Regions from separate parts of the Peptostreptococcus equinus genome, predicted to be linked through region 1. Evidence: a T-box and tRNA genes for the amino acid it is inferred to sense, from the RefSeq annotation. Region 1 holds a T-box; the other holds one or more tRNA genes.
What was found. The T-box of region 1 lies ahead of metG (methionine--tRNA ligase). A T-box ahead of a tRNA ligase gene usually reads a tRNA of that ligase, here a tRNA-Met.

Region 1 (16,104 bases):
TCAAATAAAAATACTTTCAATAAGTATCATAAAGCTCGTGAAATATTTTTGACATAATTTAAGAGACGCACTTAAAAAATAGGATGGAACATACAATTAGTATGTGACTGAGTATTTTATAAGGAGTATCTTAAAGAATACAAAAAGATAAACGAGTATTGTACCTTGAAAACTGAATATATTGTGATATACAATGACATCTAATAAAATGATAGTAATCTATCCAAGAGAAAACTTGTAAAAACACCAATTATTCTTAACAAGACGTAAGTCTTAAATTTAGAAAAATCTCAATAATAACTGGTCAAGTTATTAAGGGTGTAGGGCGGATGCCTTGGCACTAGGAGCCGATGAAAGACGTGATAAGCTGCGATAAGCTTTGGGGAGTGGCACATACACTTTGATCCAAAGATTTCTGAATGAGGAAACTCACTTGAAGTAATGTTCAAGTATCCCTAGATGAATACATAGTCTATGGAGGGGAACTCAGGGAACTGAAACATCTAAGTACCTGAAGGAAGAGAAAGAAATTCGATTCCGTAAGTAGCGGCGAGCGAACGCGGAAGAGCCCAAACCAAGTTAGTTTACTAATTTGGGGTTGCGGACATGTCACAAAGGAGAGGTATTGTGAGTAGAACAGTTCTGGAAAGTTCGACCACAGAGGGTAATAGTCCCGTAAACAAAGCAAGAAGACTCCGACATGATCCAGAGTACCACGAGACACGTGAAACCTTGTGGGAAGCAGGTGGGACCATCCACCAAGGCTAAATACTACCTAGTGACCGATAGTGAATAGTACCGTGAGGGAAAGGTGAAAAGAACCCCGGGAGGGGAGTGAAATAGAACCTGAAACCCTACACTTACAATCTGTGGGAGCGCATTATTCGCGTGACCGCGTACTTTTTGTAGAACGGGCCAACGAGTTACGTTATGTGGCAAGGTTAAGCACTTCAGGTGTGTAGCCGTAGCGAAAGCGAGTCTTAACTGGGCGAATTAGTTACATGACGTAGACCCGAAACCGGGCGACCTACCCATGAGCAGGATGAAACGAAAGTAAAATTTCGCGGAGGTCCGAACCCACGTACGTTGAAAAGTGCGGGGATGACTTGTGGGTAGCGGTGAAATTCCAATCGAGCTCGGAGATAGCTGGTTCTCCTCGAAATAGCTTTAGGGCTAGCCTTGAATGTAGAGATGTGGAGGTAGAGCACTGAATGTCCTAGGGGGTATTGCACTTACCGAAGACTATCAAACTCCGAATGCCATAATCTTTTATTCAGGAGTCAGACTGTGGGTGATAAGGTTCATAGTCGAAAGGGAAAGAGCCCAGACCGTCAGCTAAGGTCCCAAAATGTATGTTAAGTGGTAAAGGATGTGGGATTGCATAGACAACCAGGATGTTGGCTTAGAAGCAGCCATTCATTTAAAGAGTGCGTAATAGCTCACTGGTCGAGTGATCCTGCGCCGAAGATTTCCGGGGCTAAAACATACTACCGAAGCTACGGCATCAAATATGATGGGTAGAGGAGCTTCCCATGCAGGATGAAGCAGTACCGTAAGGAGCTGTGGACAGTATGGGAGAGAGAATGTTGGCATGAGTAGCGAGATGAGGGTGAGAATCCCTCAGGCCGTAAACCCAAGGTTTCCAGGGGAAGGTTCGTCCTCCCTGGGTTAGTCGGGACCTAAGCTCAGGCCGAAAGGCGTAGGCGATGGATAACAGGTTGATATTCCTGTACTACCGATAATCGTTTGAGAGATGGGATGACACAGTAGGATAAGCTGAGCACACTGTTGGTTATGTGTGTCTAAGTATTGAGGCAGATCAAATAGGCAAATCCGTTTGATTAATGCTAGGATACGAATGGGAGCGAAACTAAGTAGCGAAGCAGCTGATTTCACACTGTCGAGAAAAGTCTCTATCGAGATTAAAGGTACCCGTACCGCAAACCGACACAGGTGGGTGAGGAGAGTATCCTAAGGCCAGCGAGAGAACTGTTGTTAAGGAACTCGGCAAAATGACCCCGTAACTTAGGGATAAGGGGTGCCCCAGAAATGGGGCCGCAGAGAATTGGCCCAAGCGACTGTTTACCAAAAACATAGGTTTCTGCTAAGTCGCAAGACGATGTATAGGAGCTGACGCCTGCCCGGTGCTGGAAGGTTAAGGGGATCTGTTAGAGCAATCGAAGCAGTGATCTTAAGCCCCAGTAAACGGCGGCCGTAACTATAACGGTCCTAAGGTAGCGAAATTCCTTGTCGGGTAAGTTCCGACCCGCACGAAAGGCGTAACGATTTGGGCACTGTCTCAACAACAGACTCGGTGAAATTGTAATCCCGGTGAAGATGCCGGGTACCTGCGACAGGACGGAAAGACCCCATGGAGCTTTACTGTAGCTTGACATTGGGTTTCGATACTACATGTACAGGATAGGTGGGAGACTATGAAATCAGGGCGTCAGTTTTGATGGAGTCAGCCTTGGGATACCACCCTTGTAGTATTGGGACTCTAACCATAGGCCATGAATCTGGTCTTGGGACACTGTCTGGTGGGCAGTTTGACTGGGGCGGTCGCCTCCCAAAAGGTAACGGAGGCGCTCAAAGGTTCCCTCAGTACGGTCGGAAATCGTACGAAGAGTGTAAAGGCAAAAGGGAGCTTGATTGCAAGACATACAGGTCGAGCAAGGTAGAAATACGGACTTAGTGATCCGGTGGTTCTGAATGGAAGGGCCATCGCTCAACGGATAAAAGCTACCCTGGGGATAACAGGCTTATCTCCCCCAAGAGTCCACATCGACGGGGAGGTTTGGCACCTCGATGTCGGCTCATCACATCCTGGGGCTGTAGTTGGTCCCAAGGGTTGGGCTGTTCGCCCATTAAAGTGGTACGCGAGCTGGGTTCAGAACGTCGTGAGACAGTTCGGTCCCTATCCGTCGCAGGCGTAGGAAATTTGAGAAGATCTGTCCTTAGTACGAGAGGACCGGGATGGACATACCTCTGGTGTACCAGTTGTTCTGCCAAGGGCATAGCTGGGTAGCTATGTATGGAAAGGATAAGCGCTGAAAGCATCTAAGCGCGAAGCCAACTTCAAGATAAGATTTCCCACCGCAAGGTTAAGATCCCAGGAAGACTACCTGGTTGATAGGTCAGAGGTGTAAGTGCAGCAATGTATGTAGCTTACTGATACTAATAGATCGAGGACTTGACCAAAAAAGATGACATAATACATAATATATTCAGTTTTGAAGGTACAAACTTTCAATTAAATATGTGGTTATTACAGCAAAGAGGATACACCTGTTCCCATACCGAACACAGAAGTTAAGCTCTTTAGCGCTGAAGGTACTTGGTGGGAAGCTGTCTGGGAGAATAGGACATAGCCACGTTAAAAAGACTCTAGATTTTATCTAGAGTCTTTTATATTTAATATTTAAATATATTTTTCATTTTTATCTTATTTTTACAATTTAAAAGCAATATAAAATATAAAGATTGAATAACCAGATAAACTAGTATATAATACTATGTGAGGTGATTTAATGAATTATAAGACGGCTATTATTGTAGACACTGGAACGGATATATCTTTAAATATGGCTAAAGAATATGGTATTGAATTAATACCATTGACAATAAGATATACAGACAGAGAATATAAGGATATGTTAGAAATAGAGGCAAAAGAAGTTTATGATAACTTTGAAAATGAAATACCTAAGACGAGTTTACCTTCAATAGGAGAGGTAATAGAAATTTTAGAAAATTTACATAAAAAAGGATATGAAGAATTTATTATAATTACAATATCTTCTGGTTTAAGCGGAACTTATCAAGTTTGTTATAATGCACTTAAGGAATTAGCCTACAAAGGAGAAGTTATTGATACTAAAAGGATAGGGCTTATGTCTGGATGTTTTGGTGTTTTTGCATCTAAACTTAGAAGCAAAGGTTATAGGTATGAAGAAATCTGTGATATTGTAAAAAACAATTTAGATAATTGTTATGGATACTATACATTAGAAAATTTAAAATATCTTATTAAAGGTGGGAGAATTGGCCATGTAGATGGTGCTCTAGCTAATTTATTAAATATTAAACCAGTAATATCTTGTAATGATGAAGGTGTTTATTATACAGTTAAAAAGGCTAGGGGACGTAAAAATTCTATCAAAGAAATTTCTAAGTTGATAAAAGAAAAAATTTCAGATGATCCATATTGGATTATGTTATGTGAAGGAAACAGTCCAGAGGGGATAAATTATTTAAAATCAGAACTTAAAGAAGAATTGAAAAAGGCTGAATTCACAGTTACAAATCAAATAACAGCAACGTTAGGAGTTCATACAGGACCAGGCTTAGTGTCTGGAATATTATTTAAACCCCAATATAATTCAAAATAAAAAATATAAAGAAGTATTGAATATATTCTTTGCCAAATGAGGTTAGTTAAGAATCAAAAGGAATAGGTTCTATAATATTTAATGTTGATAGAAATATTTTGTTTTCGTTTAATTACGATTATGAATTTTATCAAGAACAATGTTAAATAGTATAGAGCCTTTATTTTTTATAAAGTTAGTTTTATATTGAATAATACTAGTATTAGAAAGAGTAACTTATTTAAATATGTTATAATATAGTTGGAGGTAGAGCATAATGAAAAAATATATATATGATAAATTAAATGAAATTCACAGTAAAAAAATGACATCTTTTCATATGCCAGGCCATAATAATGCAAAGCTTTTTGATGAACTAGGTTACACAGATTTGATGCACAATATTTATAAATTAGACACTACTGAAATAATAGGTACTGATAATCTACATAGCCCAAAAGAAATAATAGATAAATCTCAGAAACAGGCATTAAAAATATTGTTTAATGATTTGGATTGCGTTGATAATTATGAGCTTTCATATTTAGTGAACGGTAGTACTTCTGGCATTGAAGCAGCTATAATGTACTCATGTAAAAATAAAGATAAGATAATAATAAATAGAAATTGCCATCAGTCCGCATACAATGCATGTATTATGGCAAATCTAGAGCCTATATTTGTAATGGATATTATAAATAAAAGGAATTCTATACTTGAAGGAAGCGATATTAATGCTTATTTACAAGCTATAGATAATAATCCAGATGCAAAAGCGGTCTTCATTACTAGACCAACGTATTATGGTAATGTATTTAATTTAGAGGCTATTATAAAAAAAGCTCATTCTAAAGGTATGATTGTAATTGTAGATGAAGCACATGGAGCGCATTTGAACTTATCCAGTCAGTTGCCAAAATCGGCCTTATATTTAGGTGCGGATATAGTAGTACAGAGTTTGCATAAATCCTTGCCTACCTTTACCCAAACTTCTATAATGGTGGTTGATTGCAAGAGAATAAATATTAATAGGATGAGAGTATTTTTATCCATGACTCAAAGTTCTAGTCCTTCATATATATTGATGATGAGTATAGAAATAGGATTGGAAATTTATGAAAAAAATGGTAAAGCACTTATGGAAGAGCTACTGGTAAATATAGATGAATTTAGAAAAAAACAAAATAAATATAAGATAACTCTTGGAGATGATAGAACAAAATTATTTATAAATACTATTGATAAAGGCATAAATGGGTATGATTTTGCAAAACTTTTAAGGTATGAATATAATATACAAGTGGAATTAGCAAATTATTATGGCATTTTACTTTTATGTACCATTGGAAACAATGAAGAAGATTTCAATAAACTAGATGATTCTATAAATGACATTGCTAAGAGAAAATTATATGGTCCAGAGGAAAAAAATTTTGTATACTTTCACTCAATGGACGATGATATATCTGATAAGCCAATCAGGCCAATTTATATGAGTAAATCTATAGAGTTAAATCTACCTAATGAGATTCCTTTATCTGTTTTAAGACCAAAGCAGGCAATGGATTTAGATAGAGAGTCTATAGAAATACATAAATCACTAGATAGATTATGTGCAGACTTTATAATTCCATATCCACCAGGTGTATGTTTAATAGGACCTGGCGAAAAGATAAATAAAGAGATTATAGACTTCATTAAAAATTCTCAAGAATTGAAAATAGATATAAATGGAATAGAAAGTAAAGATTTTAAATATATTAGTGTTATAAAAGATATATAATATAAATTAGAGATTCGTTGGAATAAATTATTAATTAATTTAAAAATTTAATAGTAATTTTTTGTTATGAGTCAATCAATATTAAATAAAATGTGTGGAGGAATTATGAAAGGGAGCATTTTTGTTATAGAAAGTGGTACAGACGGTTCAGGAAAGGCGACCCAAACAGAACTATTATACAATAGGTTGAAAGAAGAAGGATATAAAGTAATGAAAGTAGAATATCCTAATTACAAATCTGATTCTTCAGCTCTTGTAAAAATGTATTTAGATGGTAAGTTTGGAAAAAAAGCGGATGATGTAGATGGGTATATAGCTTCTACATTTTATGCGGCAGATAGATATGCTTCTTATAAGATAGAATGGGAAGACTTTTATCTTGATGGAGGGATTATACTAGCAGATAGATATACAACTTCAAATATGGTTCATCAAGCTTCTAAAATAGATAGCAAAGAAGATAAGGATATGTTTCTAAATTGGCTATATAATTACGAATATGGTCTATATAAACTTCCTCAGCCAAGCCAAGTATTTTTTTTAGATGTACCTGTAGAAATGACAGAAAGACTGATGAAAGATAGAAAAAATAAAATTACAAACGAATCGAAAAAAGATATACATGAAAGTGATATTGAATATTTAAAAAAGACATATAGTAATTCTAAATATGTTGCAGAAAAATACAACTGGAGTATTATAGAATGTATGGAAATAGTCGATGACGATATAAAAATGAAATCTATAGAAGATATACACAATGAAATTTATAGTAAAATAAAGAAACAAATAAATACTAAATAAAAATATTGAATACATAGGAGATAAAATGTTTGAAAATATATATGGTCATGAGTTTGCAAAAAACATATTATTTAAATCTATAAAAAATGGTCAATTAACTAATGCATATGTATTTACTGGACCTGAAGGAGTTGGAAAGGCAAAACTTGCAAGAGAATTTTCTAAGGAAATAATGGGAGTTAGACTTGATAATACTTCCGATTTTATTGAAATAAATCCTAAAAAAGATGAGTCGACAATAAAGATAGAAGCTATAAGATCAATAAATAATAGTATAAATATAAAACCATATGGAAAGTATAAAATTTATTTAATTAATGATGCAGATAAAATGACAGTTCAAGCACAGAATGCTTTATTAAAAACTTTAGAAGAACCCAGTAGCTATGGTATAATAATACTTATAACTAAAAATAAAGATTTGTTATTAGAAACAATACTTTCTAGATGTATAGAATTAAAATTTTCGCCACTATCTGATGATAGTATAAAGCATATACTCACAGATAATGGCTATAGTGAAGAAAGTATTAGTGTGGCAAGTATTTTTTCGAGAGGAAATGCTAGTCTTGCACTTGAGATAGCAAATAGTAGCAGTTTAGTTGAAATAAGGGAAGAAGTGGAAAATTTTATAGAAGAACTTTTAAAAAGAGAAGGCTATTATGAAATAACTCGTTTTTCGGAAAATATAAAAAAATATAGTATGCAAATAAATAGTGTGATTGAAATATTTGAATTATATATAAGAGATGCAATATTAATTAAATCAAATGCAGATAAAAATTTAATCGCAAATAAATATAGATATGAATTTTTGAATAAATTAGCAAGTGCATTGAGTGTATATCAGATGGGGCAGATAATAGATATATTAGAAGATAGTAAAAAGAAATTAGCTTCTAATTGTAATTTCAATACATGTATGCAGACTATGTCATTAAATATATACGAGGTGGTGAATATATGGTAAATATAGTAGGAATAAGATTTAAAGCTGCGGGAAAAATATATTATTTTGATCCGCTTGATATAGAATTAAAAATAGGAGATGACGTGATAGTAGAAACATCTCGAGGTCTCGAATATGGTATGGTTGTTATAGAGACTAGATCAGTGAAAGAAGATGATATTGTAAGTCCTTTAAAGCCTATTATTAGGCTGGCAACTAATGAAGATAGCAAAATATATCAAGAAAATAAAGTAAAGACAAAAGAGGCTACGGCTGTTTGCCAAGAAAAGATAAAATTGCATGATCTAGATATGTTTTTGATAGATTGTGAATATACGTTTGATAGAAACAAGCTAATTTTTTACTTTACAGCAGAAGGAAGAATTGACTTTAGAGAGCTAGTCAAAGACTTAGCTGCAATATTCAAGACTAGAATAGAGCTTAGACAGATTGGTGTAAGAGATGAAGCTAAAATACTAAATGGCATTGGACCTTGTGGAAGAGGTTTATGTTGCTCAAATTGGATAGGTGAATTTATGCCTGTATCAATAAAAATGGCAAAAGACCAAGGATTATCTTTAAATCCAGCAAAAATTTCAGGGGTATGTGGCAGATTATTCTGCTGTCTAAAATATGAGTCTCAGGGATATGCAGAAGCTATCAAGAAAATGCCTGCTCAGGGATGGATAGTAAAAGATTTATATGATAATAGAAAAGCAAAAGTAGTAGAAGCAAATTATTTGCTAGAAACTATTAAGGTAGAATATGAAGATAATAAAGAGTTTGGTGTATTATCAGAAGGTGATTACAAGGTAGTAAAGGCCTTTAAGAAAGATAATATCAAGACAAATCCTATAGCAGATGAAACATTAGATGCAGAAGCTTTAGCAGAATTAAAGAGATTAGAACAGGAATAAGAAATTATATGGAAAATATAGATAAGTATCTAAAAGAAAATGAAAGAATAGATGACTTACAATTTAATGAATTAAAGATAATACAAAATCCCAATGGATTTTGTTTTGGTATAGATGCTGTATTATTAGCTAATTTTGTGAAAGTAAAACAAAAACATAAGATGGTTGATCTTGGAACAGGAACAGGTATAATACCGATTTTAGTATCTGGGAAAAGTAGAGTATCTGAAATTATTGGAGTAGAAATACAGGATGAAGTAGCTGATATGGCAAAAAGATCTGTTGAGCTCAATCGTTTACAAGATAGAATTAAAATTGAGAATATAGATATGAGACAAATATGTTCGATTATTGGTAAAAATTCTTATGATGTGGTTACATCTAATCCACCATATATGCACTCAAATGGAATGATTAATCCAAACGATAAAAAAGCTATTTCTAGGCATGGTATAATGTGTGATTTAGAAGATGTTATAAAGATAGCAGCAGATTTATTAAAGCCAAATGGAAAATTTTTTATGGTGAATAGAAGTCAAAGACTAGTTGATATAATAGATTTTGGTAGAAAGTATAAGTTGGAAGCCAAGGTTATGAGATTTATTCATTCAAAAGTAGGAAAGTCTCCTAAGCTAGTACTGGTAGAGTTTGTAAAATATGCTAAGCCAGAGCTTAAGATACTGAATCCCTTATATGTGTATAAAGAGGATGGAACATATACTGAAGAATTATTAAGTATTTATGCAAATCAAAGTGTGGAGGTATAAGGATGAAAGGTAAATTATTTATATGCCCAACACCTATAGGTAATCTAGAAGATATATCTTACAGAACTCTGAGGGTATTAAAAGAAGTAGATTTAATAGCGGCAGAGGATACTAGACATACTATAAAACTATTGAATCACTTTGATATATCAAAGCCACTAATTAGCTATCACGAGCATAATAAAATAACGAAAGGATCAGCTATAATATCAAAGCTTGAAGAGGGAACTAATATAGCTCTTGTAAGCGATGCAGGTATGCCAGGCATTTCAGATCCAGGAGCCGATATGGTTAGTTTGTGTATTGAAAATTCAATTAAAGTGGAGGTTTTACCTGGTCCATCAGCATTTGTTGTCGCATTGGTAGGATCTGGTTTAGATACTAATAAGTTTGTTTTTGAAGGTTTTTTAGATAGGGATAAAAAGAAAAAGAAAGATCGTTTGGAGAAGATAAAAAATGAGGAGAGAACACTCATAGTTTATGAATCACCACATAGACTAAAAGAGACTCTTAAACTAATGTTTGATATTTTGGGAGAGAGAAGAATATCTTTGTGTAGAGAACTTACCAAAAAATATGAGGATTATCATAGGACAAATATAAGTCAGGCTATAAACTTTTATAATGAAAATGATCCTAGAGGGGAATATATATTGGTATTAGAAGGTAATTCAAATCCGATTGACGAAGATTTAAACAATTATTCTGAACTTAGTGATCGAGATTATGTAATTAAGTTAATTGAGCAAGGACAAAGTAAAAAAGATGCCATAAAAATGGTCAGTAGAGAAAGGAAAGTTAAAAAAGATATAATTTATAAACAGGTATTAGATTTATAAATTACCAAATTTAATATAAATAAAAAATTAAATCATATAAAAAGATTAGAGAATTTAATAAAAAGTATATAATGCAAATGAGAATGTTTTATTTTGTTTAACCTACATTTCTTGTTTGCATTTTCTTATAAAGAAAAAACTCTTAAAATTAGGTTTTAAACTCATGATTACAAGTATAGTAATTAAAATAGGAATACATTTTCAAAGATAAAATACTATATATATAATGTGTATAAGTAAAAAAATCAATATATTTTTAAATTAAATGGAATTTTATTAATAAATATGTTAAAATAAAGGTAACTTATACAAACTTTAAAAACTAAAGTTAGATTAGGTGGCTATTGTCGGAAATATAAGGAGATAAAAATGAAAACAAATTTAACAATGTTGACTGACTTATATCAGTTGACAATGATGAATGGATACTTCAAGAAAGGTATACACGAAGATATAGCGGTATTTGATGTTTTTTTCAGGAAAAACGTTTGCGAAGGCGGTTATACAATTGTATGTGGTATGGAAGAAGTAGTTCATTATGTGCAAAATTTGGCTTTTAATGATCATGATATTGAATATCTAAAAGGTTTAGGCTTGTTTGATGATGAATTTTTAGAATTTTTAAGAAAGTTTAAATTTACTGGTGATATATATGCAGTTGAAGATGGAACTGTCATGTATCCTGGTGAACCAATTTTAATAGTAAAAGCACCATTGTACCAAGCTCAGCTAGTAGAAACAGCCATATTATCAATAGTAAACTTTATGACTTTAATAGCGACTAAGGCTTCAAGAGTATGTTATGCTGCTAATGGAGACCCAGTCTTAGAGTTTGGTCTTCGTAGAGCACAAGGACCAGAAGCGGGTTTATATGGAGCAAAAGCAGCTATAATAGGTGGATGTGTTGGTACATCAAATGTATTGACGGGAAAAATGTTTAATGTTCCAATTTCAGGTACACATGCCCATAGTTGGGTGCAAAAATTTGATACAGAACTAGATGCTTTTAGAGCATATGCAGATACCTATCCAGAGACATGCTTGCTTTTAATTGATACATATAATGTTTTAGACAGTGGTATAAAAAATGCGATTACTGTATTTAAAGAGTTAAGAGAAAAGGGCTATGAACCACTAGGTGTAAGGCTTGACTCAGGAGACTTGACTTACCTGTCAAAAGAAGTAAGAAAACGCCTAGACGAAGCGGGATTCCCAGATGCGAAAATAACAGCATCAAATGATTTGGATGAATATACAATTACTTCTTTAAAACAGGAAGGGGCGGTAATAGATTCATGGGGTGTTGGAACTAAATTAATAACATCTTATGATTATCCTTCATTAGGTGGTGTTTATAAGCTTTGCGCAACAACAAACAAAGAAGGTATACTTGAGCCTAAGATTAAAATATCTGAAAATCCAGAAAAAATTAATAATCCAGGATTTAAAAAGGTTGTGAGAATATACAATAGTTTTGGTAAATCAGAAGCGGATTTAATAATGCTTTCAGATGAAGAGATAGATACTAGTAAACCACTAGAAATTTTTGATCCAATTTACACATGGAAAACAAAAACTTATGAAAATTATAAGGTAAAGGAGATGTTATCTCCATTATTCTTAAAGGGTATATGTGTAAGAGAAAAGAAGACAGTGGAAGAAGTAAAAGATCATACACGCAATGAACTCGCCTGTATATGGAATCAATACAAGAGAATAAAGAATCCCCATATTTACAAGGTGGACCTGTCACAAAAATTATGGGATTTGAAACAAAATATGATTGCTCAGAAAAAGAAATTTTAGTATATAAATATAAGTTTTAGTGGGGTGACAAAATGACGAGAAAACCATATGAAGAAAGAATGGATGTAACAGATGCAAAAATAATAGAAATACTACAGGATAGTGGAAGAATTTCTATGAAAGATTTAGGTATAGCAGTAGGTTTAACTTCTCCAGCTGTATCTGAAAGAGTAAAAAGATTAGAAGAAGCTGGTATAATATCAGGATATAAGGCAATAATAAATCCAGATTCTATGGGCAGAGTAATAAAGGCATTTATAAATGTATCTCTTCCAGGATCAGCTTATGAAAAATTCTTAGAAAAGGTAAAAAATGATCCAAGAATAGTTGAATGTCATCATATAACAGGAGACGATAGTTCATTAATAAAGGTAATAGTTGAAAATATGGATGAACTTGAAGATGTAATAGATGGTTTAAAAGACTTTGGTAGAACAAAGACTTCAGTTATACTATCAACTCCAATTCAGGCAAAATCAATTTTATAAGTATATAAAAATGCACTCAGTAAATTAACTTGGGTGCATTTTTCTATCTAGATTGACTTTTAATTATATATATAATAAAATGAAAATATATAATTAATATTGGCAGTGAAGAGAAGAGATATATTACTAAGGTTACAGAGAGTTGGATTAGCTGAAAACCAATACCCCAAAGATATTGAAAATGGTCTTGGAGCCTCATATCTGAAATGAGTAAGATGTGCGTTTGGCGCGTTAAGTCACTTAAGATACCAATTTATTTAGTTGGTAAATTAGGGTGGTACCGTGAATTAATACTCGCCCCTATGTTTTATACATAGGGGTATTTTTTATTTTAATATTTATTTAGGAGGAATAATATGGCAGAAAAACCTACATTTTACGTAACAACACCTATATACTATCCAAGTGGAAAATTACATATAGGTCATGCTTATACTACAATAGCAGCAGATGCTATATCAAGATTTAAGAGATTTTGTGGTTATGATGTAAGATTTCTAACTGGAACAGACGAGCATGGAGAAAAAATACAGAAAAAAGCTAAAGAAGCAGGAATGAAAGAAATAGATTTTTTGGATGCTCAAATAGCTGAAATAAAGGACCTTTGGAAAAAGTTAGAAATAACTAATGATGACTTTATTAGAACAACAGAAGAAAGACACGAAAAAGCTATACAGAAAATCTTTACAAAGCTTTATGAACAGGGAGATATATACAAGGGGTCATACGAAGGTAATTATTGTGTTCCTTGTGAAAGTTTCTGGACAGAAAGTCAGATGCTAGAAGGAAATAGATGTCCAGATTGTGGTAGAGAAACAAAGGTTGTAAAAGAAGAATCTTATTTCTTTAAGTTATCTAAATATGAAGATAGGTTAAGAGATTTATTTGAAAATACAGATTTTGTACTTCCAGAAAGTAGAAAAAATGAAATGATAAAAAATTTCTTAGATCCAGGTTTGGAAGATTTATCTGTGACAAGAACTTCATTTGACTGGGGTATAAAGGTTCCATTTGATGAAAAGCATGTAATTTATGTATGGGTAGATGCCTTGTGCAACTATATAACTGCTTTGGGGTACGAGGGTGAAGACGATACAAACTTCAAAAAATACTGGCCAGCAGATGTACATTTGGTTGCAAAGGAGATTGTAAGGTTCCATACAATTATATGGCCTGCAATATTGATGGCACTTGATTTACCACTTCCAAAGAGAGTATTTGGTCATGGATGGATTTTATTTGCTGATGATAAGATGAGTAAATCAAAGGGTAATATAGTTTATCCAGGTCAGATGGTAGATAAATATGGAGTAGATGCACTGAAATACTTCTTATTAAGAGAGTTTTCATTTGGACAAGATGGATCTTATACTCATAGGAATTTTATAAATAGAATAAATTCAGATCTAGCAAATGATTTAGGAAATTTGGTTAGCAGAACAGTATCTATGGTAGAAAAATATAATGACAATATTTTAGTGAAAAATGATGAAACAAATGAATTTGATCAATCTTTAATAGATACATACAAAGAATCTAGAGTAGATTTTGAAAAGCAAATGAATGAATTAATGTTCCATGAAGCACTAGAAAGTGTATGGAAATTTGTAAGAAGAACAAATAAATATATAGATGAAACTATGCCTTGGGCTTTAGCTAAGGATGAGACTTCAAAAGATAAGTTAAATCATGTATTGTATAATCTTTGTGAGTCTATAAGGCTGATATCGACATTAATTAGTTCATTGTTGCCGGAGACTTCAAGAAAGATATTTGCTCAGATAGGTGTAGCTGGCAAAGAAGAATTGACAAGTTGGGAAAGTACAAATGAATTTGGATTAATAAAAGATGGAACAAAGGTTGAAAAGGGAGAGGTGTTATTTCCAAGATTAGATGTTGAAGAAGAAATAAAGATATTAGAAGAAATGTTTGCTGAAAAAATAGTAGATCAAGAAGTTAAAATACAACACAAGAAAGAAATCACTATTGAAGATTTTGAAAAAGTTGAGCTAAGAGTTGGTAAAGTCGTAAAATGTGAAAAGCATCCAAAAGCGGACAGACTATTAGTATCACAGATAAAACTTGGTTCTGAAGTTAGACAGATAGTTTCTGGCATAGCACAGTGGTATAAACCAGAAGAAATGATAGGAAAACAAGTAGTTGTAGTATGTAACTTAAAGCCAGTAAAACTAAGGGGAGTAGAATCTCAAGGTATGATATTGGCAGCTGGAGATAATGGAAGTGATTTAGTTTTGCCAGAGGTTTTAGGGGCAATTGATGGATCTGAGGTGAGATAATGCTGTTTGATTCACACGCTCATATTACTGATGAGAAATTTGATGAAGATAGATCTGAGTTGGTACAGTTATTAAGGGATAATAATATAAGTAATGTAGTAAATCCTGGAGTAGATACAAAGACTTCTATAGATGCCATAAAATTAGCAGAAGAATTTGACTTTATATATGCGGCTGTTGGATATCACCCACATGAAGTTGAAAATATTACGGATAAGGATATAGAAAGAATAAAAGAACTTGCTCTTTCTAGCAAAAAGGTAGTAGCAATAGGTGAAATAGGTTTGGATTATTACTATGATTTTTCGCCTAGAGAAACCCAAAAAGAATTTTTTATTAAGCAAATTCAACTAGCTAATGAGCTAAGGTTGCCTTTTATTGTTCATGATAGAGATGCTCATGGAGACTGCTTTGAAATAATAAAAAAATACAAGGCTCCAGAGACTGGCTGTGTACTACATTGTTATAGCGGTGAGGTGGAACTAGCAAAAGAATACATAAAGCTAGGATGCTATATATCAATACCTGGAACTATTACTTTTAAAAATAACAGAAAGACTATTGAAGTAGCAAAGCAAATACCTATGGAATATATGCTAATTGAAACAGATTCACCATATCTTGCACCAGTTCCAATGAGAGGCAAGAGAAATAATCCTTCATTTGTAAAATATGTGGCTGAAAAAATCTCAGAAGAAAGAAACATACCATATGAAGAGGTTTGTAGAATAACTAGAGAAAATGCAAAGAAATTCTTTGGAGTATAATAGCGGTTTTATGTTGTAAAGTATATAAGACTTAATATGGATAACTAGAAAAGTATAAATATATTTATACAATAAAAAATTATACCTATCCAGTTTTTGGATATGTATAATTTTATAAGAAAGTTTATGTTAGGTGGTTTTGTAATGAAAAATATAAAAGGCGTAATATTTGATGTTGATGGCGTAATTTTTGATACAGAGAGGATGTCTTCAACTTTTTGGACAAAAACTATGGCAAAGTATGGCTATAAAATGGATGATTCAATCTATACGCAGGTAATGGGAAGAAATAGAACAGGACTAATAAAAGGTTTAGA
Region 2 (16,104 bases), 360 kb from region 1:
AGGAGTATCTACTCTTACTCTTTCTACATATACAGCACCAGTTAAAGTAGATATCATTTCAGCTATTCTGATTGGGTAACCATGAAGCTCAGGATCTCTACCACCCTGACATGTAGTTCCTTTTTCACCTATTAGTGTAGTAGGAGCCATCTGTCCACCTGTCATACCGTAAGTAGTGTTGTTAACGAATATAACTGTTATTTTTTCACCTCTATTAGCTGCATGAACTATTTCAGCAGTACCAATTGAAGCTAAGTCACCATCTCCCTGATATGTAAATACAGTATGATCTGGTAAAACTCTCTTTATACCTGTAGCACATGCTGGTGCTCTACCATGAGCAGCTTCATGCATGTCGCAATTAAAATAATTATATGCAAGTACTGAACATCCAACAGGAGCAACTCCTACTGCATTTCCGCACTGATCCATTTCTTCTAAAACTTCTGCAACTAGTCTATGGATAATACCATGAGTACATCCTGGACAGTAATGTGTCTGTGCATCAGTTAAACCTTTAGTTCTTTCGAAAATTACAGCCATTACTTAACACCTCCCATAATTTCTTTTGCTCTTCTTACTATTTCCTTTGGTTCTGGAACCATTCCACCTGGTCTACCATAGAAGTGTACGTTATGTCTTCCGTTTGAGCCTAACTTAACATCTTCCACCATCTGCCCCATTGACATTTCGATTACGAATAAATCCTTGCAAGCTGGGATTTCATCAAATGCGTGGTATGGATAAGGCCATACAGTCTTAGGTCTTATTAGACCAACCTTGTATCCTTCTTCACGTAGATCTTCAACACAGTTCTTAACAACCCTTGCCATTGTTCCATAAGCAACGAATACTAATTCTGCGTCTTCAGTTCTATCCATTTCAACCTGAACTTCTTCTTTTTCTATAAGATCATATTTTCTACCTAAATGATAGTTATGTTCTTCAAGAATTTCAGGAGATAAGTATAGAGAGTTTATTATGTTTGGTTTTCTTTCTCCCTTTGTTCCAGTTGTAGCCCAATCCTTAGCAGGAATTTCTCTCTGCTTTCTTGGTCTATCAAAATCAACTGGTTCCATCATCTGTCCTATCATACCATCTAGTAATACTAGGACAGGAGTTCTATATACTTCAGCAACATCAAAAGCATCCTGAATCATATCACATGCTTCTTGTACACTTGATGGAGCGTAAACTGGAGTTCTGTAGTCTCCATCACCACCACCTCTTGTACACATAAAGTAGTCAGATTGAGAAGGTTGTATTGATCCTAGACCAGGGCCACCTCTCACTACGTTTAATATAACACATGGTACTTCAGCACCTGCACAATAAGTTATACCTTCTTGCTTTAATGCTAGTCCTGGAGAAGATGAAGAAGTTAGTACTCTAGCACCACATCCACCTGCACCATAAACCATGTTTATAGCAGCTACTTCAGATTCAGCCTGAACAAAAGTTCCTCCTATTGCTGGTAATTCTCTTGATAAATATTCTGGTAACTCACTTTGTGGAGTTATTGGGTAACCGAAGAAATGTCTACATCCTGCTGTTATAGCAGCCTTACCGAATGCTTCGTTACCTTTCATTAGTATCTTAGCCATTAATAATCCCCCCTAAAATTAATCTCTTTCTACAGTAATTACTGCATCAGGACACATCATAGCGCAGCTTGCGCATCCGATACATTCTTCCATTTTTTCAACATGTGCTGGGTTATATCCCTTTGAGTTAACCTTTGATAGGTCAAGCTCAATTATTCCTTTTGGACATACAGAAACGCAAAGTCCACAACCCTTACAGTACTTTTGATCAAAAGATACTCTACCTTTAGCCATTGTGTTGCCTCCTTAAAATAAAAATTAGTCTAAATAGTTTAATATATAAAAAACACAGCTACATCATCCATCCTTCTCTTAGCATCAATTTGATAGGTATAATTTCACCTTCAAAATCAGCTGGGATGTCCTTAACTAAAGATTCCAAACAAGAAACGTACCTAATAGGCAAATTTCTCTCTTTAGATACCTGACGGCATACTTCTTGGCCTCTTTCTAAGTCTTCAATAGTTGTTGCTTTTAGCATATGAGTATTATTGATTAATCCAGTTATCTTCAATTTTGAAGCTTCCTCAATTTCGTCAATATATTTCATAACTTCTTCAGCAGTCTGTGTCTTTTCTCTGTTTGCATTAACCACGAAAAACATATCGTAGTCATCATCTTTTATCATATCTCTATAACGAGCTATAACTGTGGCTCCTACTTTGTCACCACCTAAATCTATTATATTGTTGTAGTCATCATTTAGTAATGGAGTGTGAATTTCAGCAGATAATGCTGGAATATCAAGTGTAGGAGCATCAACTGAACTAGAAATCATGTGTATACCATTTTCTTCAAACATATCTTTTAAACCTCTTGATCTGAAATAAACGTTTACCACATCTAGGTCAGTTACAGCAAATTTACCTTCTATTTCTTTTCTAAGCTTTAATGCATAATTCGCAGTAAATTCGCTCTTACCACTACCATAGTGACCAGTTATTATTCTTATTCTCTTAGTCTTTTCCATTTCTTTCTCCATTCCTAGTTACTCAGTACTATTTAAATCTATATGGTATGCAAAACACATACCATATAGAAATTTAGTTAAATTACTGTGCATCGTAACTTTGAGCTTCTTCTTCTCCCTTTAATACTCTTAGTGCACCAAGAGTAAGCGCTATCATTTCATCTTCACCAGGATATACCTTTACATTTCCTATAAATGATACTCTTTCTTCTATCATCTTTGTAAATGATTTAGAATAAGCTATACCACCTGTTAATAATACTGCATCAACCTTTCCTGATAATACCGAAGCACAAGCTCCTATTTCTTTAGCTATTTGATAAGCCATTGCTGAATATACTAATTCAGCCTTCTTATCTCCTTTTTCTATCATAGCTTCAACATCTCTAGCATCATTTGTATTTAAATACGATACAAGTCCACCAGCACCTGTTATAAGCTTCTTAATATCATAAATTGTATATTTTCCACTATAGCACATTTCTACCAACTGACCTATTGGCACTCCACCACTTCTTTCAGGTGAGAATGGTCCTTCTCCATCAAGAGCGTTAGCTACATCCACTACACATCCAGCCTTGTGAGCTCCTACAGAAACTCCTCCACCCATATGTGCAACTATTAAGTTAAGATCAGTATATTTTTTACCAATTTCTTCAGCGTATCTTCTTGCTATAGCCTTTTGGTTAAGTGCATGAAAAATACTCTTTCTTTCTATATTAGCCATACCTGATATTCTTGCTATTTCTTCCATTTCATCAACAACAACAGGATCTACTATATAAGCAGGTATATTAAGTTCCTTTGAAAATTCGTTAGCTATTATACCGCCTAAATTCGATGCATGCTGTCCAGATACACCTACCCTTAAGTCTTCTAACATATTTTCAGTTACACTATAAGTTCCGCCCTTTATAGGCTTCAATAAACCACCTCTACCTACTACACAATCTAAACTTGATAGTTCGATATTGGCAGATTTTATTTCATTTTCTATAACTTCTTTTCTAAAGTTAAATTGATCTGATATTTGTTTAAACTGAGCAATTTCCTCTGATGAATGACGTAAAGTAGTCTCAAAAACTTCCTTATCATTGTCATATACAGCTATCTTAGTTGAAGTTGATCCTGGATTTATAGCTAGTATTCTATATACTTCCTTCATTTTATACCTCCAAACATTTTTCCCATTATTATTTGATAATAGATTATTTATTTTATCTTTGCAAAAAAAATATTTATACATCCTATCTCTTGTTGTAACGTTTTCATATTACACAAAATGTATAAAAATCTTTCTTTCATATACTATTTTATTACTAAAGTAAAAAACTTGCAAGAAAAATATAAAATTAACAATAAACCGATAACCTTATTTTTTTAATGCAAGCAAATTTTATATTATATTTAATTTTATTTTTTTAAGCATATACAAATAGTATTTTAATTTTACTTATATATATATTATTTTTCACAAGTGATTTTTAACAAGTATTATATTTTCAATTTGTTTTATTTTTATACAAAATTCTATAAAATTTAATATTTTTTAATAAATTATTTTTTATTAAGATCTACTTCACTTATAGAATCCTTTATCTCAATTGAATTAGGTATAAGCAATTTTATTTTTTTCCCAATAAAATCCTTAATATTACTATCATCAATATTTTGTGTTTTTATTTCACTTATATGATCTATAGAATCTTTTGTTCCCTTAATTGTAACTTCACTTGGTGATATGGTAAGATTCTTAGCATCATATTGACTTCCATCATAATCTATTTTTATAGGTACATTTTTTTCAATGTAAAAAGTTACTTCTGCCTCTACTTCTTTTTCTGATATATCTACATTTACCTGATGTCCATCTTTATCAAAAGCCAATAGCTTAACTTTTTGATTGACTTTCGAATTCGTTTTATCCCCTAGTTTTAGACTACCTCCTACATAATCAACGAGATTTATAAGACTTCTAGGTCCACTAACTGTCACCTCATCAAATGATTGTTCTATAGAATAAATATTCTCTTTAGGCATACTATTTTGCTTTATCTTAACTGGAACTCTCTTTGTAAGTTTTTTCTCAAGATTTATTACATAAGTATTATCCTTTAATTCCCTAGAAACCCGGTTTGAAATGTTGGTAGTCAAGTTTACAATATTCTTACCTTCTACTGGTCTTACCACTTCTCCATAAACTCGTACATTATTTGCATTTAATTTCTGCAGTTCGGATAACTTACCAGAAACAGTGACATTTGTAGTCACATTTTTATTTGGATAAATCACATATCTTTCTTTTTCTATTTCACTTACATTTGTAATTGTAATTGGAACATTTTCTATGACCTTTTTGTCATCTGGATCCACAACAGCAATTACATATAGCCAAAGAGCTATAGAAGCAACAACAGAAATAACCTTATATTTTATATTAGCTTTATCTCTAATCTTTTTTTCCATTCATTACACCTCTACTCTACCTATTACATTTTTACATTATTTTTTTATCTTATCTCCAATAAACTTCCAGTTACTCTCTGATTTTGTCTTGTAAAAATTTTTAAGTATATTGTATAGTCTTTCTCTTGTGACATCTCTATATATTTTTCCTGATCTAGCTATAGATACTCCACCAGTTTCCTCAGATACAATCAATGTAAGACAATCTGATATTTCACTTATACCTATTCCTGCCCTATGTCTTGTTCCCAATTCACTGCTTAAATCTTTTCTTTGAGTCAATGGCAAAAAACAAGCTGCAGACTTTATTTTTGTATCTCTTATTATTACAGCTCCATCATGTAATGGGGTATTAGGAATAAAAATATTTCCTAATAACTGTTTAGTTACTTGACCATCTATTTTTATACCAGTCTCTACTATTTCTTTTATCTTTGTCTTTCCTTCTAATACCAGTAGAGCTCCTATCTTCTTTGAGGCAAGGTCATAAGTGCTCTCTAAAATTTCTTCTACTAAATCTTCTATTATTTTATCATTTTCAACATCAGAATTTTTGCCAATTCTAACTATACTTGTATTTCTACCTATATGTTCTAAACCTGCTCTAAGCTCTGGTTGGAATATTATAAACGGCAATATAAATCCAACTTCTAGTATTTTTACTAACACCCAGTACAAAGTATGTAATTTAAACAATCCACTTAATTGAGTAGCTATGAGCAAAAATATTACACCTTTTAATAATTGTTCTGCTCTTGTATCTTTAATAAATTTTAACATTTGATAAAAAATATAGGATATTATCAATATATCAACTACATCATTTATACTTATTTTTGTCAGGATTTGAGTTATATTGTTTATAATCAAGTTAATTGCTAACATTGAAGACCTCCTAGATTTTACTAAGATTACTTTTTCGAAATAAAATTTTTTCGTTTTAATTAATGAATTTCCCAAAAAATAATTCTACATTTTATTTTACCACATATAAGAGATGGGTAATAGTCTATATCAATTTATAAATCTTAAAAAATTTTAAAAAATTAATAAAGAAAAATACAAAAAAAAGACTACCTTTATAAGTAGTCTTAATGAGCGCACAGGGATTCGAACCCCGGACACACGCCTTAGAAGGGCGTTGCTCTATCCAGCTGAGCTATGCACCCATGATAATAAATATTTTGGAGCGGGAAACGAGATTCGAACTCGCGACTTCGACCTTGGCAAGGTCGCGCTCTACCACTGAACTATTCCCGCATATAAAAATGGCGACCTGGAAGGGGCTCGAACCCTCGACCTCCAGCGTGACAGGCTGGCATTCTAACCAACTGAACTACCAGGCCGCATTAATTTCTTTCTTATGGTGGGAGTAACAGGGCTCGAACCTGTGACCCCCTGCTTGTAAGGCAGATGCTCTCCCAGCTGAGCTATACTCCCACATACAGAAAATGGAGCGGGTGAAGGGGATCGAACCCTCACAGCTGGCTTGGAAGGCCAGAACTCTACCATTGAGCTACACCCGCATATAAAATATAAAAAAAAATGACTCCTAGGGGAATCGAACCCCTGTTACCGCCGTGAAAGGGCGGTGTCTTAACCGCTTGACCAAGGAGCCAGAATAAATCTGGTTGCGGAGGAAGGACTCGAACCTCCGACCTTCGGGTTATGAGCCCGACGAGCTGCCAACTGCTCCACTCCGCGATATTGTTTGTACCTTCAAAACTGAATATATTATGTATTATGTCATCTTTTTTGGTCAAGTCCTCGATCTATTAGTATCAGTAAGCTACATACATTGCTGCACTTACACCTCTGACCTATCAACCAGGTAGTCTTCCTGGGATCTTAACCTTGCGGTGGGAAATCTTATCTTGAAGTTGGCTTCGCGCTTAGATGCTTTCAGCGCTTATCCTTTCCATACATAGCTACCCAGCTATGCCCTTGGCAGAACAACTGGTACACCAGAGGTATGTCCATCCCGGTCCTCTCGTACTAAGGACAGATCTTCTCAAATTTCCTACGCCTGCGACGGATAGGGACCGAACTGTCTCACGACGTTCTGAACCCAGCTCGCGTACCACTTTAATGGGCGAACAGCCCAACCCTTGGGACCAACTACAGCCCCAGGATGTGATGAGCCGACATCGAGGTGCCAAACCTCCCCGTCGATGTGGACTCTTGGGGGAGATAAGCCTGTTATCCCCAGGGTAGCTTTTATCCGTTGAGCGATGGCCCTTCCATTCAGAACCACCGGATCACTAAGTCCGTATTTCTACCTTGCTCGACCTGTATGTCTTGCAATCAAGCTCCCTTTTGCCTTTACACTCTTCGTACGATTTCCGACCGTACTGAGGGAACCTTTGAGCGCCTCCGTTACCTTTTGGGAGGCGACCGCCCCAGTCAAACTGCCCACCAGACAGTGTCCCAAGACCAGATTCATGGCCTATGGTTAGAGTCCCAATACTACAAGGGTGGTATCCCAAGGGTGACTCCATCAAAACTGACGCCCTGATTTCATAGTCTCCCACCTATCCTGTACATGTAGTATCGAAACCCAATGTCAAGCTACAGTAAAGCTCCATGGGGTCTTTCCGTCCTGTCGCAGGTACCCGGCATCTTCACCGGGATTACAATTTCACCGAGTCTGTTGTTGAGACAGTGCCCAAATCGTTACGCCTTTCGTGCGGGTCGGAACTTACCCGACAAGGAATTTCGCTACCTTAGGACCGTTATAGTTACGGCCGCCGTTTACTGGGGCTTAAGATCACTGCTTCGATTGCTCTAACAGATCCCCTTAACCTTCCAGCACCGGGCAGGCGTCAGCTCCTATACATCGTCTTGCGACTTAGCAGAAACCTATGTTTTTGGTAAACAGTCGCTTGGGCCAATTCTCTGCGGCCCCATTTCTGGGGCACCCCTTATCCCTAAGTTACGGGGTCATTTTGCCGAGTTCCTTAACAACAGTTCTCTCGCTGGCCTTAGGATACTCTCCTCACCCACCTGTGTCGGTTTGCGGTACGGGTACCTTTAATCTCGATAGAGACTTTTCTCGACAGTGTGAAATCAGCTGCTTCGCTACTTAGTTTCGCTCCCATTCGTATCCTAGCATTAATCAAACGGATTTGCCTATTTGATCTGCCTCAATACTTAGACACACATAACCAACAGTGTGCTCAGCTTATCCTACTGTGTCATCCCATCTCTCAAACGATTATCGGTAGTACAGGAATATCAACCTGTTATCCATCGCCTACGCCTTTCGGCCTGAGCTTAGGTCCCGACTAACCCAGGGAGGACGAACCTTCCCCTGGAAACCTTGGGTTTACAGCCTGAGGGATTCTCACCCTCATCTCGCTACTCATGCCAACATTCTCTCTCCCATACTGTCCACAGCTCCTTACGGTACTGCTTCATCCTGCATGGGAAGCTCCTCTACCCATCATATTTGATGCCGTAGCTTCGGTAGTATGTTTTAGCCCCGGAAATCTTCGGCGCAGGATCACTCGACCAGTGAGCTATTACGCACTCTTTAAATGAATGGCTGCTTCTAAGCCAACATCCTGGTTGTCTATGCAATCCCACATCCTTTACCACTTAACATACATTTTGGGACCTTAGCTGACGGTCTGGGCTCTTTCCCTTTCGACTATGAACCTTATCACCCACAGTCTGACTCCTGAATAAAAGATTATGGCATTCGGAGTTTGATAGTCTTCGGTAAGTGCAATACCCCCTAGGACATTCAGTGCTCTACCTCCACATCTCTACATTCAAGGCTAGCCCTAAAGCTATTTCGAGGAGAACCAGCTATCTCCGAGCTCGATTGGAATTTCACCGCTACCCACAAGTCATCCCCGCACTTTTCAACGTACGTGGGTTCGGACCTCCGCGAAATTTTACTTTCGTTTCATCCTGCTCATGGGTAGGTCGCCCGGTTTCGGGTCTACGTCATGTAACTAATTCGCCCAGTTAAGACTCGCTTTCGCTACGGCTACACACCTGAAGTGCTTAACCTTGCCACATAACGTAACTCGTTGGCCCGTTCTACAAAAAGTACGCGGTCACGCGAATAATGCGCTCCCACAGATTGTAAGTGTAGGGTTTCAGGTTCTATTTCACTCCCCTCCCGGGGTTCTTTTCACCTTTCCCTCACGGTACTATTCACTATCGGTCACTAGGTAGTATTTAGCCTTGGTGGATGGTCCCACCTGCTTCCCACAAGGTTTCACGTGTCTCGTGGTACTCTGGATCATGTCGGAGTCTTCTTGCTTTGTTTACGGGACTATTACCCTCTGTGGTCGAACTTTCCAGAACTGTTCTACTCACAATACCTCTCCTTTGTGACATGTCCGCAACCCCAAATTAGTAAACTAACTTGGTTTGGGCTCTTCCGCGTTCGCTCGCCGCTACTTACGGAATCGAATTTCTTTCTCTTCCTTCAGGTACTTAGATGTTTCAGTTCCCTGAGTTCCCCTCCATAGACTATGTATTCATCTAGGGATACTTGAACATTACTTCAAGTGAGTTTCCTCATTCAGAAATCTTTGGATCAAAGTGTATGTGCCACTCCCCAAAGCTTATCGCAGCTTATCACGTCTTTCATCGGCTCCTAGTGCCAAGGCATCCGCCCTACACCCTTAATAACTTGACCAGTTATTATTGAGATTTTTCTAAATTTAAGACTTACGTCTTGTTAAGAATAATTGGTGTTTTTACAAGTTTTCTCTTGGATAGATTACTATCATTTTATTAGATGTCATTGTATATCACAATATATTCAGTTTTCAAGGTACAATACTCGTTTATCTTTTTGTATTCTTTAAGATACTCCTTATAAAATACTCAGTCACATACTAATTGTATGTTCCATCCTATTTTTTAAGTGCGTCTCTTAAATTATGTCAAAAATATTTCACGAGCTTTATGATACTTATTGAAAGTATTTTTATTTGAAATTTTCATGTTAAATGAACCTTCAAAATTGAACAGCAGGTAATTCTCCTTAGAAAGGAGGTGATCCAGCCGCACCTTCCGATACGGCTACCTTGTTACGACTTCACCCCAGTTATCGACTCCACCTTCGACGATTTCCTCCTTACGGTTGGATAATCGGCTTCGGGTGTTTCCGACTCCCATGGTGTGACGGGCGGTGTGTACAAGACCCGGGAACGCATTCACCGCAGCATTCTGATCTGCGATTACTAGTAACTCCAGCTTCATGTAGGCGAGTTTCAGCCTACAATCCGAACTGAGAATGGCTTTAAGGGATTAGCTCCACCTCACGGTTTGGCAACCCTCTGTACCACCCATTGTAGCACGTGTGTAGCCCTAAGCATAAGGGGCATGATGATTTGACGTCATCCCCACCTTCCTCCAGGTTATCCCTGGCAGTCTCTCTAGAGTGCCCAACTAAATGCTGGCAACTAAAGACAAGGGTTGCGCTCGTTGCGGGACTTAACCCAACATCTCACGACACGAGCTGACGACAACCATGCACCACCTGTCACTTTAGCCCCGAAGGGAAGGTGTGATTAAACACCGGTCTAAAGGATGTCAAGCTTAGGTAAGGTTCTTCGCGTTGCTTCGAATTAAACCACATGCTCCGCTACTTGTGCGGGTCCCCGTCAATTCCTTTGAGTTTCACACTTGCGTGCGTACTCCCCAGGCGGAGTACTTAATGCGTTAGCTGCGGCACCGAGGGGGGTAACCCCCGACACCTAGTACTCATCGTTTACGGCGTGGACTACCAGGGTATCTAATCCTGTTTGCTACCCACGCTTTCGTGCCTCAGTGTCAGTTGCAGTCCAGAAAGCCGCCTTCGCTACTGGTGTTCCTCCCAATATCTACGCATTTCACCGCTACACTGGGAATTCCACTTTCCTCTCCTGCACTCAAGTCTTCCAGTTTCAGAGGCTGACTACGGTTGAGCCGTAGGCTTTAACCACTGACTTGAAAGACCACCTACGCACCCTTTACGCCCAGTAAATCCGGATAACGCTAGCCCCCTACGTATTACCGCGGCTGCTGGCACGTAGTTAGCCGGGGCTTCCTCACAGGGTACCGTCATTATCTTCCCCTGCAACAGAACTTTACGATCCGAAGACCTTCATCGTTCACGCGGCGTTGCTGCATCAGGCTTTCGCCCATTGTGCAATATTCCCCACTGCTGCCTCCCGTAGGAGTTTGGACCGTGTCTCAGTTCCAATGTGGCCGATCACCCTCTCAGGTCGGCTACTGATCGTTGCCTTGGTGGGCTGTTATCTCACCAACTAGCTAATCAGACGCGGGTCCATCCTATACCGCTAACACTTTGATACATCTACGATGCCATAAATGTACATTATCATGTATTAGTAAACTTTTCAGTATGTTATCCATGTGTATAGGGCAGGTTACCCACGCGTTACTCACCCGTCCGCCGCTCAACTTAAAGATGCAAGCATCAATAAGTCGCGCTCGACTTGCATGTGTTAGGCACGCCGCCAGCGTTCATCCTGAGCCAGGATCAAACTCTCATAAAAAATTTGTTCTGCGCTCAGACTATTGTTATCTCTAAAATATCTGGCTTGGTTTGTTTGTGGTTTAAATCTTGAAAAACTATTGTCTTATCAAGTTTAAACGATTAATCAATTTGCTATTTAAAGCTTATTGAATTAACCTGCTGTTCAATTTTCAAAGTTCATTCCATTTATTAAAAGTTCAAATGGTGGACCATCAGGGACTCGAACCCCAGACCTACCGGTTATGAGCCGGGCGCTCTAACCAACTGAGCTAATGGTCCTCGTTAGGCAAAAAAATGGTCGAGGTGAAGGGACTCGAACCCCCGGCCCCATGGTCCCAAACCACGTGCGCTACCAAACTGCGCTACACCTCGTCCTAATGGCGGAGAAGGAGGGATTCGAACCCTCGCACCGGTTTAATCCAGCCTAATCCCTTAGCAGGGGATCCTCTTGAGCCTCTTGAGTACTTCTCCAAAATTAAAAATGGCGGAGAGGGTGGGATTCGAACCCACGGTGCCTTACGACATCACTGGTTTTCAAGACCAGCTCCTTAAACCACTCGGACACCTCTCCGTAGAAATGATCTATCCGCGATTCGAACGCGGGACACCTTGATTAAAAGTCAAGTGCTCTACCGACTGAGCTAATAGACCATGATAAAAATATTCTTTTAGTGGAGCTGGTGATAGGAATCGAACCTACAACCTGCTGATTACAAGTCAGCTGCTCTACCGTTGAGCCACACCAGCTTAATATGGTGGGAGTAACAGGGCTCGAACCTGTGACCCCCTGCTTGTAAGGCAGATACTCTCCCAGCTGAGCTATACTCCCATATGACTCCTAGGGGAATCGAACCCCTGTTACCGCCGTGAAAGGGCGGTGTCTTAACCGCTTGACCAAGGAGCCAAGTGTGAAAGCTCCAAGGGTGGGGCTCGAACCCACAGCCTACCGGTTAACAGCCGGTTGCTCCACCATTGAGCTACCTTGGAATAACGTGGCTACGTCCTATTCTCCCAGGCAGCTTCCCACCAAGTACCTTCAGCGCTAAAGAGCTTAACTTCTGTGTTCGGTATGGGAACAGGTGTATCCTCTTTGCTATAATAACCACATTTTCTTTCATTTTTCCGTCCCTCACAAGGACAAGTATTATATTATCATAATCATATATAGCCGTCAACACTTTTTGAAAAGTTTTTTTATTTTTTTTTCATTATTTTTCCAACTTCACTTGTATATATTGAAATTTAAGGTTTTTTTATTTTAACCTTATTGAAAAAAAATACAAAAAAATGGGTCAAGTTTATAATTAATAATAAATGACCCATAATTTTTTATAAAATATTTTTTATTTTTCTCTAATCATTATTACACTATTTATAAAAATAACGTAATAATTTAATATATTTTTTGTTATTTGTAAAATAATAGTAATTACTTTAATAAAGCCTTAGCTTTGTTAACTACGTTCTCTACTGTAAATCCAAAGTGCTTAAATAGTTCTTCAGCAGGTGCTGATGCTCCAAATGTAGTCATTCCTACTACATCGCCTTCGAATCCAACATACTTATACCAAGGCATTGGTTCCCCAGCTTCAACTGCCAGTCTAGTTCTCACACTTGATGGTAATATTTCTTCTTTGTATGCACAATCCTGATCTTCAAATAAATCTATACAAGGAACTGATACTACTCTTACTGATTTACCGGCTTTTTCTAGTTCTTCCTTTGCACCTACAGCAAGTTCAACTTCTGATCCAGAAGCCATTATTATTAAATCAATATTTTCTTTATTAGAAGCTTCTTCTAGTATGTACGCTCCCTTAAAGGCATCTTGAGAAGATCCCTTTAACTGTGGTAAATTTTGTCTAGTAAGTACTAATGCTGTTGGTCTATCCTTTGACTGCATAGCAGTAGCCCAAGCTACAGCAGTTTCTGTATAATCTGCTGGCCTAAATACATTTATATTAGGTATTGATCTTAACATAGCTAATTGTTCTACTGGTTCATGAGTTGGCCCGTCTTCGCCTACACCTATACTGTCATGAGTTAATACATATGTCACTGGTAATCCCATTAATGCAGCTAATCTTATCATCGGTTTCATAAAATCACTGAATACAAAGAATGTAGCACAGAATGGCTTTAATCCACCATGTAGATATATACCACTTGTTATTGCTGTCATACCCATTTCTCTTACTCCGAAGTGTATGTTTCTTCCTCCTCTATTCTGTGGAGAGAAGAATCCTGCATCTTTCATTTCTGATTTATTTGAAGGTGCAAGGTCTGCAGATCCTCCCACTAAGTTTGGATACAAATCTTTTAATTTATTTATAATCGTTCCTGATGTCGCTCTTGTAGCCATAGACTTATTTTCAAATTCCCAATATTCTTTAGAATCCATTATTTTAGACATATCTACATCAGCAAAATATTCATCCCATAATTTTTTCATTTCAGGATATTCTTTTGTATATGCTGCAAACATTTCATTCCACTCATTTTCTTTTTGAATGCCATTTTCAGCCAATTCACTATAGTGATTATATATATCATCAGAAATTTCAAATTCATTTTGACTTTCCCATCCTAAGCATTCTCTAAAAGCTTGTACATTTTCAGCGCCTAGAGGTTCACCATGAGCACTCGCCTTACCTACCTTAGCTGGACAACCAAATCCTATTTGTGTTTTATTTATTATTATAGATGGTTTATTTTTTTCGGCCTTAGCTTCTTCAATAGCCTTAGAAATTGCCTCTAAATCATTTCCATCTTTTACTACTATTACCTGATATCCAAAGGCCTTGAATCTTGCTTCTACATCTTCAGTAAATGCAAAATCAGTATCTCCTTCTATTGTAATATTATTTGAATCATAAAGTATTATAAATTTGTCTAGCTTTAAAGTACCTGCTAAAGATAATGCTTCATAAGATACACCTTCCATCAGGCAACCATCTCCTGTCATTGCAAATGTATAATGGTCAACTACTGGATAGTTTTCCTTATTAAATACTTCTGCAAGGTGAGCTTCTGCTATAGCCATACCAACTGCTGTAGATACACCAGCACCTAGAGGACCTGTAGTTGCTTCTATCCCTTTAGTGTGACGATACTCTGGATGCCCTGGAGTCAAAGATCCAAACTGTCTAAATTTCTTTAATTCTTCGATAGTTACACCTTCATATCCAAACATATGAAGTAGAGAATATATTAAAGCTGAGCCATGACCTGCAGATAAAATAAATCTATCTCTATTTTCCCAGTTAGGATTTTTTGGATTGTGGTTCATATGGTTGGCCCACAATTCATAGGCTGCTGGCGCTGCTCCTAAAGGTAAACCAGGATGTCCTGAGTTCGCTTTTTGAACCTGATCAGCTGATAAAACTCTTAATGCGTTTACTGCTTTTTGATTTATATTCATATATAAACTCCTCTCAAATTAATAGTTAAGATATATTATAGTACATTTATACAAATACTTAAATATATCTTTATAAAATATTTGAAAATTACAAATTTCCTATAATAAGTTTAGTTTTTATGGAAATCGCTTTCTTTTATTTATTTCTTTCTTTTTTATCTATTTTATTAAATTTTTATCTATCAATCTTAAAAAATCTCTGTATTTTACGATATATTCTTTTTTGAAATTTTTATAAGATTTACAGTGACCTTTATTATCAAAAATGATTAATTCAGTAGTTGCTACGCTTTTGTCCCGCAGCTTGACGCTCTCACCATAAGGAATCACCCTATCACTTTTTCCATGAATAAGCAAAATCGGACAAACTACCTTACATATTTCATCTAAAGGACTTATATCTTTAGGATCAATTCTACTTTTCTTTTCCATAAATTTTAATACTAGATAATTAAATGGTATTTTGGGAAGCTTTGTCCAAACATTTAAATTGTTTTCTAAATAATTTTTTAAATTAGAAAATGGGCTATCACAAACTAAGCCAATTATATCTTTATTATTTGATGCTGCTAATATTGCAGTTGAGGCTCCCATAGAAATACCATGAACTATTATAGGACAGTTAGATTTTTTCTTAGCAAAAGCTATAGCCTCCAATAAATCCTCTTTCTCTCTTTTTCCACTAGTCGTATTTCCACCTTGGGATCTGCCTTGACCAGAATAATCAAAAGTCAATATATTAGCCCCTATAGAGTTCATCCAAACAAAAAAATCATATGCTGAAAAAGTAGGACTTTCTCTATTTTCCATGTAACCATGCGAATAAACTAGTGTGAATGTTGGATTATGTGCTGGTATATACCAACCATATATTTGGTTTCCTTGGGACATAAATTGTATATTTTCGTAATCTAGTCCTAACATGTCCTTAGGGTTTGACATAAGAGCTAGTCTCTTCGGATTATTTAATTTATAACTTACTTGATGACTAATATAAAAAATAATAAAAATACTAATCATAACTGCTGTAAATACTATAATCAATAAATATTTTAAAAACATAAGGGCCTACTTTCTATTATTATTTTCGTTTGTACTTACTATAACTTATATTTTAATGTATACATAAAAAATATGT

Region 2: it has a tRNA-Met gene. The T-box ahead of metG (methionine--tRNA ligase) is inferred to sense a tRNA for this amino acid. The anticodon was not compared.

Annotation. Positions count from the first base shown of each region.
Region 1 covers NZ_CP114052.1:132,284-148,387, forward strand. Annotated here, with positions in the region: rRNA gene O0R46_RS00785 (23S ribosomal RNA) at 303-3,201, shown strand; rRNA gene rrf (5S ribosomal RNA) at 3,261-3,377, shown strand; gene O0R46_RS00795 (DegV family protein) at 3,531-4,391, shown strand; gene O0R46_RS00800 (aminotransferase class I/II-fold pyridoxal phosphate-dependent enzyme) at 4,648-6,153, shown strand; gene O0R46_RS00805 (dTMP kinase) at 6,259-6,957, shown strand; gene O0R46_RS00810 (DNA polymerase III subunit) at 6,983-7,927, shown strand; gene O0R46_RS00815 (PSP1 domain-containing protein) at 7,921-8,823, shown strand; gene O0R46_RS00820 (tRNA1(Val) (adenine(37)-N6)-methyltransferase) at 8,832-9,590, shown strand; gene rsmI (16S rRNA (cytidine(1402)-2'-O)-methyltransferase) at 9,593-10,429, shown strand; gene O0R46_RS00830 (nicotinate phosphoribosyltransferase) at 10,799-12,235, shown strand; gene O0R46_RS00835 (Lrp/AsnC family transcriptional regulator) at 12,295-12,723, shown strand; T-box leader at 12,820-13,028, shown strand; gene metG (methionine--tRNA ligase) at 13,080-15,020, shown strand; gene O0R46_RS00845 (TatD family hydrolase) at 15,020-15,787, shown strand; gene O0R46_RS00850 (HAD family hydrolase) at 15,932-16,104, shown strand, end outside.
Region 2 covers NZ_CP114052.1:1,771,054-1,787,157, forward strand. Annotated here, with positions in the region: gene O0R46_RS08810 (thiamine pyrophosphate-dependent enzyme) at 1-543, opposite strand, end outside; gene O0R46_RS08815 (3-methyl-2-oxobutanoate dehydrogenase subunit VorB) at 543-1,604, opposite strand; gene O0R46_RS08820 (4Fe-4S dicluster domain-containing protein) at 1,623-1,838, opposite strand; gene O0R46_RS08825 (ATP-binding protein) at 1,897-2,574, opposite strand; gene buk (butyrate kinase) at 2,657-3,739, opposite strand; gene O0R46_RS08835 (CdaR family protein) at 4,132-5,040, opposite strand; gene cdaA (diadenylate cyclase CdaA) at 5,077-5,925, opposite strand; tRNA gene O0R46_RS08845 (tRNA-Arg) at 6,136-6,209, opposite strand; tRNA gene O0R46_RS08850 (tRNA-Gly) at 6,226-6,300, opposite strand; tRNA gene O0R46_RS08855 (tRNA-Asp) at 6,310-6,386, opposite strand; tRNA gene O0R46_RS08860 (tRNA-Val) at 6,405-6,480, opposite strand; tRNA gene O0R46_RS08865 (tRNA-Gly) at 6,493-6,566, opposite strand; tRNA gene O0R46_RS08870 (tRNA-Glu) at 6,587-6,658, opposite strand; tRNA gene O0R46_RS08875 (tRNA-Met) at 6,669-6,744, opposite strand; rRNA gene O0R46_RS08880 (23S ribosomal RNA) at 6,796-9,694, opposite strand; rRNA gene O0R46_RS08885 (16S ribosomal RNA) at 10,050-11,564, opposite strand; tRNA gene O0R46_RS08890 (tRNA-Ile) at 11,748-11,824, opposite strand; tRNA gene O0R46_RS08895 (tRNA-Pro) at 11,841-11,917, opposite strand; tRNA gene O0R46_RS08900 (tRNA-Ser) at 11,924-12,016, opposite strand; tRNA gene O0R46_RS08905 (tRNA-Ser) at 12,028-12,116, opposite strand; tRNA gene O0R46_RS08910 (tRNA-Lys) at 12,124-12,196, opposite strand; tRNA gene O0R46_RS08915 (tRNA-Thr) at 12,218-12,292, opposite strand; tRNA gene O0R46_RS08920 (tRNA-Val) at 12,299-12,374, opposite strand; tRNA gene O0R46_RS08925 (tRNA-Glu) at 12,378-12,449, opposite strand; tRNA gene O0R46_RS08930 (tRNA-Asn) at 12,461-12,532, opposite strand; rRNA gene rrf (5S ribosomal RNA) at 12,536-12,652, opposite strand; gene tkt (transketolase) at 12,975-14,966, opposite strand; gene O0R46_RS08945 (alpha/beta hydrolase) at 15,126-16,028, opposite strand.